3 regions of the Variovorax sp. PDC80 genome follow, and region 3 is predicted to be linked to each of the others. Evidence: predicted binding sites of a transcription regulator. Region 3 holds the regulator's gene; each other region holds the start of a gene.
The links. The regulator sigma-54, encoded in region 3, starts transcription at its own class of promoters, with help from an activator protein. The targets are predictions, from matches to a motif close to TGGCANGNAANCTGCTTT.

Region 1: the regulator sigma-54 is predicted to act here: its motif matches at 2,122-2,139, upstream of glnA (type I glutamate--ammonia ligase).
Region 2: the regulator sigma-54 is predicted to act here: its motif matches at 2,732-2,749, upstream of BM109_RS15070 (TorF family putative porin).

Annotation. Positions count from the first base shown of each region.
Region 1 covers NZ_FOWG01000003.1:748,018-754,580, forward strand. Annotated here, with positions in the region: gene BM109_RS13310 (hypothetical protein) at 9-512, opposite strand; gene glnA (type I glutamate--ammonia ligase) at 660-2,075, opposite strand; gene BM109_RS13320 (competence/damage-inducible protein A) at 2,223-3,023, opposite strand; gene BM109_RS13325 (EI24 domain-containing protein) at 3,020-3,901, opposite strand; gene BM109_RS13330 (sterol desaturase family protein) at 4,024-4,998, opposite strand; gene BM109_RS13335 (polysaccharide deacetylase family protein) at 5,009-5,830, opposite strand; gene BM109_RS13340 (YncE family protein) at 5,814-6,563, opposite strand, start outside.
Region 2 covers NZ_FOWG01000004.1:362,066-368,628, forward strand. Annotated here, with positions in the region: gene BM109_RS15055 (serine/threonine-protein kinase) at 1-427, shown strand, start outside; gene BM109_RS15060 (cysteine hydrolase family protein) at 444-986, opposite strand; gene BM109_RS15065 (YifB family Mg chelatase-like AAA ATPase) at 1,040-2,578, opposite strand; gene BM109_RS15070 (TorF family putative porin) at 2,793-3,671, shown strand; gene glnK (P-II family nitrogen regulator) at 3,738-4,076, shown strand; gene BM109_RS15080 (ammonium transporter) at 4,106-5,527, shown strand; gene BM109_RS15085 (SMP-30/gluconolactonase/LRE family protein) at 5,804-6,563, shown strand, end outside.
Region 3 covers NZ_FOWG01000011.1:189,961-196,523, forward strand. Annotated here, with positions in the region: gene BM109_RS28870 (thiol:disulfide interchange protein DsbA/DsbL) at 138-785, shown strand; gene lptA (lipopolysaccharide transport periplasmic protein LptA) at 1,001-1,714, shown strand; gene lptB (LPS export ABC transporter ATP-binding protein) at 1,711-2,505, shown strand; gene BM109_RS28885 (RNA polymerase factor sigma-54) at 2,536-4,125, shown strand; gene BM109_RS28890 (phospholipase D family protein) at 4,136-5,734, shown strand; gene BM109_RS28895 (fumarylacetoacetate hydrolase family protein) at 5,848-6,563, shown strand, end outside.

The DNA of each region.
Region 1 (6,563 bases), on a different contig from region 3:
GGAACGGGTTAGTTCTTGGGTGCCGGCAGGCGGCTGATCTCGCGGCGGATGCCGGCGATGTCGCTTTCGTTGCGGGCCAGCTCGGCCTTCATCTCGGCCACGCGGTCGAGGTACTTCTGGTAGTTGCGGCCTTCGCTGCCCTGCTTCTCGGGCTCGCCGTTGTTGTATTCCTTCTGCAACTCGGCCTGGCGGGACTCGGCCTTGCGCAGCTCGGACTCGAGCACCGAGCGCGCCTCGCCGTCGCGCGCGCGCTGGTCGGAACCCTCGACGCGCGGGCTGCCGGCCGGCGAGCGGGCCGCGGAGGTCGAAGCGGCGGCACCGCCGAGCGCGGCGCGCGAGGCGCCCTGCACGACGGTGACGTTGCCGCCCTCCATCACCTTGCAGCCGCGCTGCTGTGCGACGGTGGCGTTGTTGGTGTATTCGTTCCCGCAACGCCAGACGCGCTCCTGGGCAAGCGCCGGCAGGGCGAAAAGGGAAGCGGCCAGGAGGAGAAGTGGTGCGGCAGTCTTCATGGGATCTTGGGGGCCTCGAGGGCCCGGGAGAGCGCGAAAAGGCGCATTTTCATGCAATTCGACGCCCCCGATGACAGGATGTTCCGGCCCCAATGAAAAGGACGGCCGAGGCCGTCCTTTCGTGTTACTCCGAGCGGGAAACCGCGATCAGAGCGAGTAGTACATGTCGAATTCGACCGGGTGCGTGGCCATGCGGAAGCGCGTGACTTCCTGCATCTTCAGGTCGATGTAGGCATCGATGTACGCATCGGTGAACACGCCGCCCTTGGTCAGGAAGGCACGGTCCTTGTCGAGGTACTCGAGGGCCTGGTCGAGGCTGTGGCAGACGGTCGGGATCAGCGCGTCTTCTTCCGGCGGCAGATGGTAGAGGTCCTTGCTCGCGGCTTCGCCCGGGTGGATCTTGTTTTCCACGCCGTCGAGACCGGCCATCAGCAGCGCTGCGAAACCGAGGTACGGGTTCATCAGCGGATCGGGGAAGCGCGCTTCGACGCGGCGGCCCTTGGGGTTCGCCACGAACGGGATGCGGATCGAGGCCGAGCGGTTCTTGGCCGAGTAGGCCAGCTTCACCGGGGCTTCGAAGCCGGGGACCAGGCGCTTGTAGCTGTTGGTGCCGGGGTTCGTGATGGCGTTCAGGGCACGGGCGTGCTTGATGATGCCGCCGATGTAGTGCAGCGCGAAGTCCGACAGGCCTGCATAGCCGTCGCCGGCGAACAGGTTCTTGCCGTCCTTCCAGACCGACTGGTGCACGTGCATGCCCGAGCCGTTGTCGCCGACGATGGGCTTGGGCATGAAGGTGGCGGTCTTGCCGTAGGCGTGGGCCACGTTGTGAATCACGTACTTCTGCAGCTGGACCCAGTCGGCGCGCTGGATCAGCGTGCTGAACTTGGTGCCGAGTTCCATCTGGCCGGCGTTGGCCACTTCATGGTGATGCACTTCGACCGGGATGCCCAGCGATTCGAGCACCAGGCACATTTCCGAACGCATGTCCTGGAAGCTGTCGACCGGGGGAACCGGGAAGTAGCCGCCCTTGACGGCGGGACGGTGGCCGCTGTTGCCGTGCTCGTATTCCTTGTCGGTGTTCCACGAGGCTTCTTCGGAATCGATCTTCACGAAGCAGCCCGACATGTCGTTCTTCCAGCGCACGCCGTCGAACACGAAGAATTCGGGTTCCGGACCGAAGTAGGCCGTGTCGCCCAGGCCCGAGGCCTTCATGTAGGCTTCGGCGCGCTTGGCCAGCGAACGGGGATCGCGCTCGTACGGCTTGCCGTCGGTCGGGTCGATCACGTCGCAGGTCAGGATCATCGTGGTCTCTTCAAAGAAGGGATCGATGTTCGCGGTGTTCGGGTCGGGCATCAGCTGCATGTCCGACGCCTCGATCCCCTTCCAGCCGGCGATGGACGAGCCGTCGAACGCGTGGCCCGAGCTGAACTTGTCTTCGTCGAAGTGCGACACGGGCACGGTCACGTGTTGTTCTTTACCGCGGGTGTCGGTGAAACGGAAGTCGACGAACTTGACCTCGTTTTCCTTCACGAGCTTCATGACGTCGGCGACGGTCTTTGCCATCAATTTCTCCTGAGTTGGATGGGTGGTTGGGAATACAGGGATGCGGGATGCAGTTTCTGTGCCATTGTCGCCTGCGATGAACGGCCGGCGACGCGCACTTTGGCGGCCTGAAACACGGCCGAATTCACCAAATTGGTGCGATCAAAATCAACGCACCAATTCTGGGCCAAGTTGCGCATTAAAAGTGTGCAGGCCTTCGATGAGCTGGCCGTAGGCCGCGTCGAGCAGTTCCGGGTCACCCTTGACGCCGAGCTCGATATGACGGCCGTACTGGGGGTGATCGACGCTCGGCAGGCTGAAAACCTTGATGCGCGCATGCCGTTCCTCGATCGCCTGCATCAGGGGCGTGAGGGTGGCTTCCATGGCACCGAAAACGATCACGGACTTCTCCAGGACCCGGGTCCGGACGAAAAGATCGGCATAACGGGCGTCGAGCACCGACTCGATCATCGGCCAGGCCATGACCGGGAAACCGGGCACGAAATGGACGTCGCCCACGCTGAAGCCCGGGATCTTGTTGTAGGGGTTGGCGATGATCCGGGCGCCCTCGGGAAACACGCCCATGTTGAGCCGGTGGATGTTGTCGGGCCGGTCGGGCTCGTAGGCCACGCCCTGCTCGCGCGCCGTGTCCTGCATGCGCTCGCGGATCAGCAGCTCGGCCTCGGGATGCAGCGCCAGCGGCACGCCCAGCGCCTTGGCGGCGCACTGGCGGGTGTGGTCGTCGGGCGTGGCGCCGATGCCGCCGGTCGAGAAGACGACGTCGCCCGAGGCGAAGGCGCGCGCCAGCGCGGCCGTGATGCGCTCGGGCACGTCGCCCACGTATTCGGCCCAGCCCAGTTGCAGGCCGCGCGCCGCGAGCAGCTCGATCACCTTGGGCATGTGCTTGTCGAGGCGCTTGCCCGAAAGGATCTCGTCGCCGACGACGATCAGGCCGAATTCACGGGTCATGGGGATTTCCATTGGGAGAGAATGGCCTGGTCGGCCTCGATGGCGGCGGCGTCGCCCGGGATGGCGGCCGCCGCGGCGGCCGCGCGCTGGCCGCGCAGCTGCGCCAGCGCATCGAGGCAGTAGTGACCGAACCACAGGGCCGAGAAGGCGAAGACCAGGGTGTAGATCCAGATCGCGAGCGGCACCAGCACGAAGAAGGCGGCGGCGAACAGCAGGCCCGAGGCCCAGACGATGCTCGGCGCCGCGCCCAGGTAGCCGCAGAGCACGCCGATGCACAACAGCGGCAGCCGGTGCGCGCGCAGCAAGGTGGCGCGCTCCTCGGCGCTGGCGTGCTCGGCCAGCGCGTCGAAGCTCATCACGCGGTAGGTGAGCCAGCCCCAGATCAGCGGCGGCAGGATCAGCACCAGTGGGGGAATCAGCCACAGCGGCATCGACACCACCAGCGCGAGCAGCGCCAGCACGGTCAGGCCGATGGAACGCGCCACGCTGCCAAAGAAGGAGGCGCCCTTCTTGCGCTCGAGCGAGGGAAAGCGGCGCTCGGCCACCAGCCGCGTGAGCGCCGGCGCCATGAAGCCCGCCACGATCAGGAGCGACAGCACCACGATCAGCGGCGTGGCCGCGAACACCACGGCGAGCGGCGCCAGCACCGAGGTGACGTCGCCCGAGAACAGCCGCCCGATCCATTCCCAGAAGCTGGCCAGCAGCGGCCAGGATTCGAGCGCGCCGCGCGTCCAGGCGACCGCGGCGTCCCAGTAGAAGTAGCCGAAGACGGCGGCCAGCAGCACCATCAGGCCCAGCGGCACCAACGACAGCACGATCACGCGCGGCAGCATGCAATAGGCCACCGCGCGCCAGAAGGAGTCGAGGAGCAGGCGCATCGGGCCGGAGGATAACCCGGCGCGCCCCGCGTGGCCGTGAAGCCAGAGCCGGCGGCCGGGCGATTCGCCGGTTCGCGCGCACGCCGCGCGCAAGTGAGGCAGCTGGAGAGAAGCCGCCGCGCTCAACCGCGGCCGACCATGCGCTTGAGCCCCAGCCACTGCTGGGCCCAGAAACCCTGGCCGTAGTCGCGCACCTTGCCCGCGGCATCGGGCTCGACCTGGTCGCGCACGCCGGTCGGGTCGTAGCGGTTCTCGAAGTTGGCGGTCCCGAACATCATGTCCCACCAGGGCAGCAGCACGCCGAAGTTGTGGCCGCCGAGCGTGCTCTTGCCGTTCGACTCGTGGCCCAGCCCGATGCTGTGGTGCAGCCGGTGGAAGCGCGGGCTGATCCACAGCCGCTCGCCGAGGGCGCCGAAGCTCAGGCGCAGGTTGGCGTGCTGCAGGCTCTCGCTGAGCTGGGTGAAGGCGACGAAGGCGATGAACTGCCCGGGCGCCACGCCGATCAGCTGCGCCACGATCACGATCAGGGTGTCGTGCAGGATGTCGTCGAGCAGGTGGTTGCGGTCGTCGCTCCACATGGTCATCTGGCGCTGCGAGTGGTGCAGCGAATGCAGCCCCCACCACCAGTTGAACTGGTGCTGGCCGCGGTGGATCCAGTAGCCGACGAAGTCGAGCACCACGAGGTAGATCGCGAACGCGATCACCGGCACGTCGGTCACGCCGGGCCAGAGTTCGTCGAGGTGCAAGGTGCCCCAGCCGGCCGCGCGCAGGCTGCCCATGAGGTCGTCGAACACCGGCTGCAGCGTGAAGAACATCGCGAGCCGGAACAGGCCCAGCCGGTGGATCAGCGTGTAGAGCACGTCGATGCGGATCGCGCGCCGGTCGGTCACCGGCTCCACGGCGCGCCAGCGTTGCAGCGGGCCGATCAGCGCGACCAGCACCACGATCTGGATCAGGCCGACCAGCAGCCAGCCGGTGGCGTCGAAGGCGTCTTCGGTCCAGCCGCCGAGGCCGATCGCATAGACGAAGGGCTGCACGACGGTTTCGAAGAACCAGCCCTGCAGCGAGGAGAAGAGATCCGTCAGCCAGTCGATCACGGAAGCCGCCTCAGGGGTGCGATGCGATCCAGGCGCGGTAGTCGGGATGCTGGCGCAGCGTCTGGAAGCAGAAGCCCTTGGCCTTGAGCCCGACGATCAGCGGCTCGAGGTTGGCCGGCGCCCACGGATCCTTGCGCGACCAGATCCCCAGGTGCGCGAGCAGGATGTCGCCGGGGCGGATGGTGTCGAGCGCCTGCGTGAGCAGCTTCTCGTTGCTGAACTTCTCGCTCGGCAGCTCGTCGCCGAGGAAGCCCGCGGGCGCCCAGCCCACGTGCGCATAGCCGCAGTCGCGCGCGGCGGCCAGCAGCTTGGGCGAGGTCTTGCCGCCGGGCGCGCGGTACAGCGGCAGCGGTTTCTTGCCGGTGATCAGCTCGAGCCGCTCGGAGGACTTGCGGATGTTGGCGCAGTACTCGGCCGCGCTCCAGGTGAACTCGCGCCCGGCCAGCGCGCCCGCCGAGGGCTTGACGCGGAAGCTCGGCGTCACGCCCTTGAGGTCGGCGCGCCAGTAGACGTGGTCGTAGGTGTGGGAGCCGAACTCGTGGCCCTCGGCCGCCCTCGCCTTCCACCAGGCGGCCCAGTGGTTGTCGAGGCTGTCGCCCTCGGTCTGGGTGCGCTCGGCGGCGGCAAAGAAGGTGACGTGCACCTGCTGGCGCTTGAGCACCTCGGCCACCAGCGGCGCGATGCCCATGTGGCCGGTGTCGAAGGTCAGGTAGACGGGTTTCTCGCAGCTCGCCGCGGCACTCTGGGCCCCGGCGGGAATCGCCACCGCGACGGCCAGCAGCGCGGCGAGCCCCGCGGCCGCACGCCGGCGCGGGCTAGATGCGCTTCGCATGGTCGAGCGTCCAGACGCCGTGCGGCGAACGGCCGACATTCACCTGCCGCACCACCTTGCCGCTGGCCAGGTCGACCACGCTGAGCTTCTTGGCCCAGCGCGAGGTGACGTAGAGAGTCTTGCCGTCGGCCGACACGTCCATGCAGTCGGGGCCGCCGGGCACCGGGTAGGTGTCGGTGACCTTGAGCGTGGCGAGGTCGATGCGGCTGATCGAATTGGCGACCCGGTTGCTCACGAACACGCTCTTGCCGTCGCCGGCCGAGCGGAAGGCGTGGGCGCCCTTGCCGGTCGGGATCTTACCCACCAGCTTCGGCTGCGCGCCCGCCACGTCGAACACCTGCACGCCGTCGCTGCCGGTCAGGCCCACGAGCAGCGTCTTGTCGTTGTGCACGCCGTAGATATCGGCCGGCATCGGGCCGGTGGCCACGCGCCAGCGGATGGTCTGCGTCGGCAGGTCGACGGCGATCATCTCGTCGCTGTCCTGCATCGTCACGTAGGCGATGGTGCTGGTGTTGTCGATCCAGATGTGGCTGGGCGTCTTGCCGGTGGCGATGCGCTTGGCCAGCTTCAGGTCCTTGCCGTCCCAGCGGTAGACGTCGACGTGGTTGAGCCGGTTGGCCGCGGTCACGAACCACTTCATGTCGCGCGAGAACTGCAGCTGGTAGGGGTCGATGATCCCGTAGACCACGCGCTGCACCTCGGCCGTGCGCGGGTTCACGAAGGTCAGCGAATC
Region 2 (6,563 bases), on a different contig from region 3:
CGAGGCCTACCTGCGCCGCTACCGCCGCGGCCCGCATGCGCGCGATGCGCGCAATGCCATCGCCGAACTCAACCGGCTCGCGCAGCCGGCCTCCACGCAGCCCGTGGTGGTGGGCACCGTGCCGCCGGGCACGCCCGGTGTGCCGGGTGCGCCGGGTGCAACACCCCCGGTCGCGGGCGGCACGGCGGTTCCGCCCGTGCCGGGTGCCGCGGCCGGCATGGGCCGCGTGACGCTCAACATCCGGCCCTGGGGCCAGGTCTTCGTCGACGGCGCCGACCGCGGCGTGAGCCCGCCGCTCAAGTCGCTGTCGCTGCGCCCTGGCATCTACAACATCGAGGTGCGCAACGGCGACCTCGAGGTCTACCGGCAGCGCGTGACGGTGCAGGACAGCAAGTCAGCGCCGGTGGTGAGCCACGAGTTCAAGTAAGGGGCGAAGGCGGCGGTCAGCCGAGCAGGCTGGCCGCGGTCACTACCTGGGCGTACTCGCCCTGCAGGTTGGCCAGCGCCATCGCGTGGACCTGCTCCGCGCCGAAAGTGGCGCCATCGATGCCCGCGCGGTCGAAGGCGAAGCTGGCATCGGACACCACCGTGACCGCGAAGCCGAGGCAGCTCGCGGTGCGCGCCGTGGCCTCGACCGACATGTTGGTGGCCACGCCGACCACCACGAGCGCCTCGATGCCGCGCACGCGCAGCCAGCGCTCGAGGCCCGTGTGCGCGAAGGCATCGGTCACGTTCTTCTCGACCACGTGCTCGGTGGGCAGCGGTGCCAGCGCGTCCTGGAATTCAGCGCCCGGCTGGCCCGGGAAGAACACCGAATCGGCGAAGCGCGACATGTGGCGCACATGGACCACGGGGCGGCCGGTGGTGCGCCAGTGCATGAGCAGGCGTTGCACCTGGGTTTCCGCGTCGGGGTTGTTGCGGCGGCCCGCGCGGGGCTCCTGCATGCCTTTCTGCATGTCGATGACGAGGAGGGCGCGGTTTGTCATGGCGGGTCTGGCGTGAGCGGGATTGCGCCGCACTCTAAGCGATGTGCGGGGCGCTACAGGCCCTTCTGCAGCGCCCGCCGGTACTGCACCGCCTCGGCCACATGCGCCGTCTCGATGACCGCCGCTCCCGCGAGATCGGCGATGGTGCGTGCCACCTTGAGCGCGCGGTGCGTGCTGCGCGCCGACCAGCCGAGCCGGGCGGCGGCCGTGTGCATGAAGCGGCGCGCCTCGTCGCCGAGCGACGCATGGCGATCGATGTCGGCGCCCTGCAGTGCCTGGTTGGGTCGGCCCTGGCGTTCGATCGCGCGTTCGCGCGCGGCGGCTGCGCGCGCGCGGATGGCGGCCGTGGTCTCGCCCGCGGGTGCGTCGAGCAGTTGCTGCGCCGACACCGCGGGCACTTCGATGTGCAGGTCGATGCGGTCGAGCAAGGGGCCGCTGAGCTTGCGCTGGTAGCGCGCCACCTGGTCGGGCGTGCAGCGGCAGGCTTTCGTGGGCGCGCCCAGAAAACCGCAAGGGCAGGGATTCATCGCGGCAATGAGCTGGAAGCGCGCCGGAAAATCCGCCCGCCGCGCGGCCCGCGCGATGCTGATGGTGCCGGTCTCGAGCGGCTCGCGCAGCGCCTCGAGCGCGGCGCGCGAGAACTCGGGGAATTCGTCGAGGAACAGCACGCCGTGGTGCGCCATCGAGATCTCGCCGGGCCGCGGCGGCGAACCGCCGCCCACCAGCGCCACCGCGCTCGAGGTGTGGTGCGGCGACGCGGTCGGCCGGTGCATCCAGCGCTCGGTCGAGAAGCGGCCGCCGAGGCTCGCGATGGCGGCGCTCTCGAGCGCCTCGGCGATGCGCATCGGCGGCAGCAGGCCCGCGAAGCGCTGGCCCAGCATCGACTTGCCCGAGCCCGGCTCGCCCATCATCAGCAGGCTGTGGCCGCCGGCCGCGGCGATCTCGAGCGCGCGCTTGGCGCCGGCATGGCCCTTCACGTCGGCCATGTCGGCATAGGCGGGGGCATGGGCTTGCGTGGACGCATGGGCGCGCGACCAGCCCTCGTCGTCCGCCTCCAGGCCCGCCTGCGCATCGGCCGGCAGGAAGCGCCGCACCACGTCGAGCAGGTGCCTTGCGCCGTAGACCTCGCCGCCGGGCACCAGCGCGGCCTCGTCGGCGCTGGGCGCGGGCAGCACCAGCCGGGTGGCGATGCCGCGCGTGTGCAGCGCGAGCGCCATCGCGAGCGCGCCGCGCACCGGCCGCAGCTCGCCCGACAGCGAGAGCTCGCCCGCGAACTCGTGGCCCGCGAGCCGCGCGCCCTCGATCTGGCCGCTGGCCGCGAGGATGCCCAGCGCCATCGGCAGGTCGAAGCGGCCCGAGTCCTTGGGCAGGTCGGCCGGCGCCAGGTTGACGGTGATGCGCTTGTTGTGCGGGAACTCCAGCCCGGCGTTCTGGATGGCCGAGCGCACGCGCTCGCGCGCTTCCTTGACCTCGGTCTCGGCCAGTCCGACCAGCGTGAAGCTCGGCAGGCCGTTGGCCAGATGCACCTCGACCGTGACACTGGCCGCTTCCAGCCCGAGCAAGGCGCGGCTTTGCACCAAAGACAGACTCATTCTCTGCTTCCTCCCTATATTGGTGCGCCCGATTCCGGTCGTCGCGGGCGTCTTGTTCTTTTTTCGGTGCAAGGCACAAAGCCTTGCGCTTGTAACCATTTTTGGCTGGCTTCCTTGGGCGCGCTTCAACCGGTCACCGGGGGATGTGCACTTTGGCACGCTCCCTGCTTTGAGGGTCATCAGGTTCCACAACACTACTTGCGAGGAGTTCCCGATGACGCACCGTTCCGCCGCCCAGGCCCTGATCGTCCTGGCCACCGCATTGACCACGTCGGGCGCCGCCCTGGCGCAGGCCACCCCAGACGCTGCGGCGGCGCCTGCAGCGGCACCCGCTGCTTCTCCGATCACGGCCAACATCTCGCTGACCACGAACTACAAGTTCCGCGGCCAGGACCAGGACATGATCGGCCGGGACGACTTCGCCAAGACCCGCGGCGTGAAGCCCGCCATCCAGGGCGGCTTCGACTACGCCTTTGGCGAGAGCGGCTTCTATGTCGGCAACTGGAACTCCAGCGTCAACTGGCTCAAGGGCAACAGCGTCGAGGTCGACCTGTACGGCGGCTACAAGTTCAAGGCCGGCCCGCTGGACATGGACGTCGGTGCGCTCACCTACATCTACCCGGGCAACTCCCTCGGCAACACCACCGAGCTCTACGGCGCGGCCACCTACGCCAACGAAACCTTCGGCTCGTTCACGGCCAAGTACTCGCACACGGTGTCGAAGGACTACTTCGGCTACGCCGGCAACAAGAACGGTTCGGGCCTCAAGGGCCGCAACACCGGCTACCTGAACCTGAGCTACAGCAAGGAGATCGTGCCGAAGGTCACGCTCAAGGCCGCCGTGGGCTTCACCCGTTTCTCCAGCGACATCCGCCACAACACGGCCGCCAAGAACTACGTCGACTACAACGTGGGCGCCACCTACGACTTCGGCGGCGGTCTCACGCTCACCGGCTCGGTGCAGGGCGCGAACAAGAAGGACGCGTTCAACGTCGCGGCCGGCCCGCTGTACGACTTCGGCTTCTACACCGTGCAGCAGGTCTACTCGCCCAACAAGCCGCGCTTCATCCTCACGCTGACGAAGACGCTGTAAGCACGCAACACAACGAGGCGCGGCCCATGCTGCCGCGCGAATTCTTTCCATCCAAAGGAGCAACTCATGAAGCTGGTCACAGCCATCATCAAACCGTTCAAGCTCGACGAAGTGCGCGAAGCCCTCTCGGCCATCGGCGTGCAGGGGATCACCGTCACCGAGGTCAAGGGTTTCGGCCGCCAGAAGGGCCACACCGAGCTCTACCGCGGCGCGGAGTACGTCGTCGACTTCCTGCCCAAGGTCAAGATCGAGGCGGCGGTCTCGGATGACCTCGTCGAACGCGTGATCGAAGCCGTCGAGGGCGCCGCGCGCACCGGCAAGATCGGCGACGGCAAGATCTTTGTCTACAACCTCGAGCAGGTCGTGCGCATCCGCACCGGCGAAACGGGCCGCGAAGCCCTTTGATCGAGTCCAGGCCCGAAAGAACAACGTCCATGAAAAAACTGCTTGTCTCCCTCGCGCTCGGCTTGAGCGTGCTTGCCGCCGGCACCACCGGCTTCGCGCAGACGCCCGCGCCCGCCGCCGCCGCTTCGGCACCGGCCGCCGAGGCCGCGGCACCGGCCGCGGCGCCCGCCGCAGCGGCACCGGCTGCTGCAGCGCCCGCCGCCGCACCGGCCGCGGCACCGGCACCCAAGGTCGATTCGGGCGACACCGCCTGGATGCTGACCTCCACGCTGCTCGTGATCCTGATGACCATCCCCGGCCTCGCGCTGTTCTACGGCGGCCTGGGTCGCTCGAAGAACATGCTGTCGGTGCTGATGCAGGTCTTCGTGATCTTCTCGCTGATCAGCATCCTGTGGGCCATCTACGGCTACAGCCTCGCCTTCACGGGTGAAGGAAGCTTCGTCGGTACCTTCGACAAGATCTTCCTCAAGGGCGTGTCGCAGGAGACTTTCGGTGCGCTCACGACGATCCCCGAGTACGTGTTCGTCGCGTTCCAGGGCACCTTCGCCGCCATCACCGTGGCGCTGATCGTCGGCGCCTTCGCCGAACGCGCCAAGTTCTCGGCCGTGCTGCTGTTCTCGGTGCTGTGGTTCACCTTCGCCTACGTGCCGATGGCCCACATCGTCTGGGGCGGCGGCCTGCTCGGCAAGGACGGCGCGCTCGACTTCGCGGGCGGCACCGTGGTGCACATCAACGCCGGTGTGGCCGGCCTGGTCGGTGCCTACATGGTCGGCAAGCGCGTGGGCTACGGCAAGGAAGCCTTCACGCCGCACTCGCTCACGCTCACCATGGTCGGCGCCTCGCTGCTGTGGGTCGGCTGGTTCGGCTTCAACGCCGGCTCGGCGGGTGCCGCCAACGCCGCTGCGGGCCTGGCCTTCGTGAACACGGTGCTCGCCACCGCCGCCGCCGCGCTGTCCTGGATCCTGGGCGAGAGCCTGCACAAGGGCAAGGCCTCGATGCTGGGTGCCGCCTCGGGCGCCGTCGCCGGCCTCGTCGCAGTGACCCCCGCCGCCGGCTTCGTCGGCCCGATGGGTTCGATCGTGCTGGGCCTGCTGGCCGGCCTGGTCTGCCTCTGGGGCGTGGGCGGTCTCAAGCGCATGCTCGGTGCCGACGACGCGTTCGACGTGTTCGGCGTCCACGGCGTGGGCGGTATCCTGGGTGCCATCCTGACCGGCGTGTTCGCGGCCCAGGGCCTCGGCGGCACCGGCGGCCTGACCCCCGACACCTTCTCGATGGGCGCCCAGGTCTGGATCCAGATCAAGAGCGTGCTGTTCACCATCGTCTGGTCCGGCGTCGTGGCGTTCATCGCCTTCAAGATCGCCGACCTGGTGCTCGGCCTGCGTGTGACCGAAGAGGAAGAGCGCGAAGGCCTCGACATCTCGTCGCACGGCGAAACCGCCTACAACCGCTGATCGGAAACCCTCCGACACGCGACAAGGACACCGCGGGTTCCTCGCTCCAGAGGAAGGGACCCGCGGTCCACCACCAGACCACCACCCTTTTTTTCCAAGGTTCTTCCAAGGTCCTTCCAAGGTTTCCTGAAGCCCATTTTTTTTCAGCGAGAGTCTCCTTTGGATGTTCAGCCCGCAAGCACTCCGGTGCGAGCGGGCTTTTTTTTGTCCTCGGCCCGACGCGGCCCGGTGCGGTCCGACAGCGGCGGGCCGTGGCGCGGGGGCACAATCCCCGTCATGTGGACCCCCCTGGACAACAGCCTCAGCGCCCTCGGCGAATCGCCGTTCTGGCACCCGCAGGAACGTTCCCTGTACTGGCTCGACATTCCCGGCCGCGCGGTGCTGCGCACGCGCGGCGAGATCGGCGCCGGCGGCGCGGTCGAGCGCTGGCACCTGCCGACCGAGCCCGGCTGCATGGCGCCCGCGCGCAGCGGCGGCCTGGTGATCGCGCTGCGCGACGGCATCTACCGCGCGCGTGAATGGGGCGGCGCGCTGACCGCGATCGCGCGCGTGGAGCACGACGCGGCCACCATGCGCTTCAACGACGGCAAGTGCGACGCGCTCGGCCGCTTCTGGGCCGGCAGCATCAACGAGGCGAAGGACCGGGCCAATGCCGCGCTCTACTGCCTCGACGCGCGCCGCGACGACGGCCAGTCGCCGATGCTCTCGCAGATGGCCGAGGGCGTGACCACGGCCAACGGCCTCGCGTTCTCGCCCGACGCGCGCACGCTTTACTGGGCCGACACGCCGGCCCACGCGGTGCGCGCCTGGGACTGGGACGCCGCGCACAACACGCTCTCGCACGGCCGCGTCTTCAAGCGGTTCGACGCCAAGCCCGAAGGCTGGGCGCCCGGCTCGGCGCTGGCCTATGGTGGGCGGCCCGACGGCGCCACGGTCGATGCCGAGGGGCACTACTGGGTCGCGATGTTCGAGGGCGCGCAGCTGCTGCGCCTCGCGCCCTCGGGCGAGGTCGTGGCCGCCTTCGCGCTGCCGGTGC
Region 3 (6,563 bases):
ACGGTCATGGTTTTTCTTTAAGCTTCGCCGCGGTCCGCGCCGCCCCCGGTTTCCCGGAGCCCCGAGCACCGCGCGCGGGAACTCCGCTTCATCGGCCCGGCTCAGTCTGCCGTCTACCAACTGGAGAGCTCTTTCCCATGAAACGTCGTGATTTCTCGCTGGCCGTCGCCGCTGGCTCGCTCGGCCTGATGGCCCATCTGCCCGCGCAAGCCCAGGCCCGCGCACCGAAGGCCGGCACCGAATACCTCGTGCTCGACAAGCGCGTGCCGGTCGACGCACCGGCCGGCAAGATCGAGGTGATCGAGTTCTTCTCGTACAACTGCCCGCACTGCAACGACTTCGAGCCCGCGCTCGAGGCCTGGGCCAAGGGCCAGCCCAAGGACGTGGTGCTGCGCCGCGTGCCGGTGCCCTTCGTGGGCAACGACGTCGAAGCCAAGCAGCGCCTGTACTACGCGCTCGAGGCGCTGGGCAAGGTCGACGAGTACCAGCCCAAGGTCTTCAACGCGATCCACGCCCAGCGCCAGAACGTGAACGGCGACGCCAACATCGTGGCCTGGGCCGAGAAGAACGGCCTCGACGGCGCGAAGTTCAAGGAGCTGTTCACCTCCTTCGGCGTGGCGAGCAAGGCCAAGCGCGCCTCGCAACTGACCGAGGCCTACAAGGTGGCCGGCGTGCCCGCGCTGGCCGTGGCCGGCCGCTGGTACGTGGACGGCGAACTCGCCGGCAACATGAACAAGGCCTTGGCCGTCACCAACTACCTGATCGGCGAAGCCCGCAAGGGTTGAGACCGGTCTCGCGGCCCTGGCCGCTCCGCCGCCGGGAGGCCGGAATCCCATCGAGGGTTCCGGGGCGGCCGGGCCGTCATCCAGCCGGTCGGCAGAACGCGGGGCGATCCCGCGGGGTGCCGTGCCCGGGTTCGCCGCCCCCGGGGCTTTTTCATCCGCGCGCATGGGTCTGGCGCGATGGGCCGCATACAATGCAGAGCAAGTTTCGTGCCTCTATGACATCGCACTCTCACCCCACCTCCTCCCTTCGCCGCACCGGTCGCCTCGTGCTGGCCGCGCTGCTGCTGGCTGGCTCCGCCGCCGCCGCCCTGGCCGAAACGGCCGACCGGACCAAGCCGATGAACATCGAATCCGATTCGATGCGCTACGACGATCTCAAGCAGACCAGCGTCTTCACCGGCAACGTGGTGGTCACCAAGGGCACCATCATCATCCGCGGCGCGCGCATCGACGTGCGCCAGGACCCCGAGGGCTACCAGTACGGCGTGGTCACCGCGGCGCCCGGCAAGCTCGCCTACTACAAGCAGAAGCGCAACGGCAACGGCGACGAGTGGATCGAGGGCGAGTCCGAGGTCATCGAGTACGACAGCCGCGCCGACAACGTCAAGTTCATCCGCCGCGCCGTCATGCGCCGCCTGGTCGGCGCCACGCCCAACGACGAGAGCAGCGGCGCGCTGATCGTCTACGACCAGAGCAACGACACCTACACCGTCAACGGCTCGACCGTGCCGCCCAATGCCGGCGTGTCCGCGCCGGGTGGCGGTGGCCGCGTCAAGGCCATCCTCACGCCGAAGTCGGCCGCGCCGGGTGCGCCCGGCGCCGCGGCGCCGGCCACGCGCCGTCCCGCGGCCCCGGCGCCCACGCCGGCACCGGGCGCCGGACTGCGCTCCACCACCACGCTGAGCGGCGAAGGGGAAGAACGCAAGTGATCGAAGCCGCCGGAACCCAGGAAGCCAACGGCGTGCCGGGCAGCCGCCTCGTCGCGCGCGGCCTGCAGAAGAGCTATGGCAGCCGCAAGGTGGTCAAGGACGTCTCGCTCGACGTGCAGAAGGGCGAAGTGGTCGGACTGCTCGGGCCCAACGGCGCCGGCAAGACCACCTCGTTCTACATGATCGTCGGGCTGGTGCGCGCCGACGCGGGCGAGATCTCCATCGACGGCGAGCCGATCGCCCACATGCCGATCCACCGCCGCGCGCGCATGGGCCTGAGCTACCTGCCGCAGGAAGCCTCGATCTTCCGCAAGCTCACGGTCGAGGAGAACGTGCGCGCGGTGCTCGAGCTGCAGCGCGAGCCCGATGCCAACGGCCGGCCGCAGGCGCTGTCGAAGCAGCGCATGGAAGAGCGCCTGTCGGAGCTGCTGGCCGACCTGCGCGTCGACCACCTGCGCGATTCGCCCGCGCTCGCGCTGTCGGGCGGCGAACGCCGCCGCGTCGAGATCGCGCGCGCGCTGGCCACCCAGCCGCGCTTCATCCTGCTCGACGAACCCTTCGCCGGCATCGACCCGATCGCGGTGATCGAGATCCAGCGCATCATCAGCTTCCTGAAGGAACGCGGCATCGGCGTGCTGATCACCGACCACAACGTGCGCGAGACGCTGGGCATCTGCGACCACGCCTTCATCATCAGCGACGGCCATGTGCTGGCACAGGGCACGCCCTCGGAGATCGTCGACAACGCCGAAGTGCGCCGGGTCTACCTGGGCGAGCACTTCCGCATGTGATGACCCTCGTGCAAGTCATTTCCTGAGGGCATGAAACAAGGCTTGTCGCTGCGCGTTTCGCAGCATCTCGCGCTGACGCCTCAGCTGCAGCAGTCGATCCGGCTGCTGCAGCTCTCCACGCTCGAACTGAGCCAGGAGGTCGAGCAGATGCTCGACGAGAACCCCTTCCTCGAGCGCACCGCCGAGGAAGCCGCGCGCGAGGAGTTCGGCCTCGACGCCGCCGACACGCCCGCGCCGCGCGAGGACACCGAGCGCGAGGCCGAGAGCGACTACGCGAGCGCCGCGCCCTCGACCTCGACCACGTCCACCGAGACCACTTCGTCGTCCGAGGCCGAGCCGGCCCTCGACTCGCCCGAGCGCGAGCCCGACTGGGAAGGCGACGGCACCGTCGACATGGCGCCCGACGACAGCGAGTGGGGCAGCGACGCCCCCGCGCGCAACAACAGCAGCACCGGCGACGACGAGCGCGCCGATGCCACCGAGCTCGCGCGCAGCCAGGAATCGCTGCAGTCCTTCCTGCACCGCCAGGCGCTGAGCCTGCGGCTCAACGAGAACGACAGCGCCGCGCTGCGCTTTTTGATCGAGTCGCTCAACGACGACGGCTACCTCGAGGATTCGCTGCCGGCGCTGGCCTCGGGCCTCGCGGGCGACGACAACGACCAGTTCGACGAGCTGGTGCACCACTTCCAGGTCGCGCTGGGCCTGCTGCAGAGCCTGGAGCCCGCGGGCGTGGGCGCGCGCGACCTCGGCGAATGCCTCGCGATCCAGCTGCGCGCGCTGGCCGACGAGGACGAGACCGAGGACGAGGAGCTGGTGCGCAAGACCGCGCTCGCCATCTGCAAGCAGCCGATGGAGCTGCTCGCGCGGCGCGACTTCAAGCGCCTGGCCACGCTCACGCGCACCAACGAGGAGCTGGTGCGCTCGGCGCTGCAGATCATCGCGCGGCTGGAACCCAAGCCGGGCCGCCGCTTCGTCGACGTCGAGCGCAACATCGTCATTCCCGACGTGATCGTCACCAAGACCGGCCGCGGCACCAACGTGAAGTTCCGCGTCATGCTCAACCCCGAGGTGATGCCGCGGCTGCGCGTGCACGACATCTACGCCGGCGCGCTCAAGTCGCACAAGGGCGAGGGCAGCCAGGCGCTGTCGCAGCGGCTGCAGGAGGCGCGCTGGTTCATCAAGAACATCCAGCAGCGCTTCGACACCATCCTGCGCGTGAGCAACGCCATCGTCGAGCGGCAGAAGAGCTACTTCGTGCACGGCGAACTCGCGATGCGCCCGCTGGTGCTGCGCGAGATCGCCGACGAGCTCGGGTTGCACGAGTCCACCATCTCGCGCGTGACCACCGCCAAGTACATGTCCACGCCCTTCGGCACGGTCGAGCTCAAGTACTTCTTCGGCTCGGCGCTGGGCACCGAGACCGGCGGCAATGCCTCGAGCACCGCGGTGCGCGCGCTGATCAAGCAGTTCGTCGGTTCGGAGAGCGTGAAGAAGCCGCTGTCGGACAGCCAGATCTCCGAGATGCTCAAGGAGCAGGGCATCGAGTGCGCGCGCCGCACCGTCGCCAAGTACCGCGAGGCGCTGCGCATCGCGCCCGCCAACCTGCGCAAGGCCCTGTAGAAAGCCGCCGATGGCCCGACGCCTGCTGTCGCGCTGTGGGCCCTGGGTGTTCGCCATCGCGGCCGCGCTGCTGGCCGCCGGTTGCGCCACCTTGCCCGACGAGGCCCCGCGCGCCCCCGCCAGAGCCATCGCCGTGTCGAAGGACACCGCGCTCGGGCGCATCGCGCTGGCCGCGCAGCCCGACCCCGACCTCAGCGGCTTTCGCCTCATGCCCGGTGGCGACTTCGCCTTCGACACCCGCATCCAGCTCGCGCGCCGGGCCCAGCGCACGCTCGACGTCCAGTACTACCAGATCGAGAACGACGAGACCGGTCGCTACCTGCTGCGCACCCTGCGCGATGCCGCGCAGCGCGGCGTGCGGGTGCGCGTGCTGATGGACGACCTCTACACCGCGGGCGAGGACGAGCTGCTGCGCGGCTTCGCGGCCACGCCCAATGTCGAGCTGCGCCTGTTCAACCCGTTCCCGGCCGGCCGCGGCAGCCTGCTCGCGCGCTTCACGGCCTCGCTGTTCGACTTCAGCCGCGTCAACCGGCGCATGCACAACAAGCTGTTCATCGCCGACGGCGCGATGGCCGTGGCGGGCGGGCGCAACATCGGCAACCAGTACTTCCGGCGCACCGCGGGCGAGAACTTCATCGACCTCGACACCTTCGTGACGGGCGCGCTGATCCCGCGCCTGGGCAGCCTGTTCGACCAGTACTGGAACAGCCCCTACGTGCGGCCCGTCGAATCGGTGGTGGCGAGCGCGCTGCCTGCCGACGAACTGCGGCGCCGCTTCGAGGCCGCCACCGGCCCCGACACCACGCCGCCGCCGCCGAAGCCCGCGCCCAACGACCTGCTGGGCTACGGCCCGATCGCCGAGGACCTCGACGCCGGCCGGCTCGGCCTGATCTGGACCACGGCCGAGGCCTATGCCGATTCGCCCGACCGCGTGATCGGCAAGACCGCCTCGTACGGCGGCGTGCCGCTGCTCGACGTCGACAGCGTGCGCTACAACGTGGTCGAGCAGATGCGCCGCGCGCGCAGCGAGGTGACCATCGTCTCGCCCTACCTGATCCCGGGCGCCGCGGGGCTCGAGGTGATGAACGAGATCCGCCGGCGCCAGGTGAAGATCAGCGTGGTGACCAACTCGCTCGCCGCCACCGACGAGCCGTTGGTGCACACCGCCTACCGCCGCTACCGGCCCGAGATGCTGCGCCTGGGCGCCGAACTCTACGAACTCAGCACCAACCGCACCCGCCGCAGCGTGCGGCTGGGCCTGTTCGGCACCTCGGTCGGCAGGCTGCATGCCAAGTCGGCGGTGATCGACCAGCGCATCCTGTTCGTCGGCTCGATGAATTTCGACCCGCGCTCCGAGGTCCACAACACCGAGATCGGCCTGTTCATCCGCAGCCCCGAGATGGCGCAGCAGGCGCTGAAGCTGCTCGAGGTGCTCAAGCAGCAGGGCGCCTACAGGCTGCGCTTCGCCGAAGGCAGCGACTCGCGCCTGGAGTGGATCAGCGAGGAGGCCGGCAAGACCACGGTGCTGAGCGAGGAGCCCGACTCGGGCTTCTGGGACCGCACCATGCTCGAACTGCTGGCGCCGCTGACGCCCGAGAGCCTGCTCTAGGCGGTTTGGGCGGCTTTCGCAAACCGTCGGTTTCCGTTCCGCAAACCTCGGCCTGTCATGCTGTGGTGCCCCTGCGAGCAGGGGGCCCGAACACCACCGACAGGAGCACGCGCATGAAATGGATCCACTACACCGCGCCCGGCGCGGCCGCCAGCAGCTATGGCGTGCTGGAGGACGATCGCGTCCGCGCGGTGAACGGCAGCCCCTTCGGCGGCCACGACTTCACGGGCGCCGTGCATCGCCTGGCCGACGTGAGGATCGAGGTGCCGCTGCTGCCGCGCACCTTCTATGCGGCGGGGCTCAACTACGTGCGCCACATCAAGGAATACGCCGAGCGCAGCGGCCAGACGCTCGCGATCCCCGAGAAGGCCGACATCGGCTACCGCGCGGTCAACGCCCTGGTTCCGCACGAGGCGGCCGTCGTCATTCCGTCCAACGCGAAGCAGGTGGAGTACGAGGGCGAGCTGGTCGTGGTGATCGGCCAAAAGGCCCGCCACCTGAGCGAGGCCGACGCGTTGTCGTGCGTGCTGGGCTACACCATCGGCAACGACGTGAGCGAGCGGCTCTGGCAGGCCTCGGACCGCACCTTCTGGCGCGCCAAGAACAGCGACACCTTCAAGCCGATGGGGCCGTGGATCGAAACCGATTTCGACCTGGAAGCGGCCCGCACCACGGTGCGCGTCAACGGCGAGGTGAAGACGCAGTTCCGCACCGGCGAGATGCTGTTCGGCATCGCGGCCTTCATCAGCGCGATGACGCGGCATCTCACGCTGTACCCGGGCGACGTGATCTGGATGGGCACCGACGGCAAGTCGCCGCACCTGAAGGC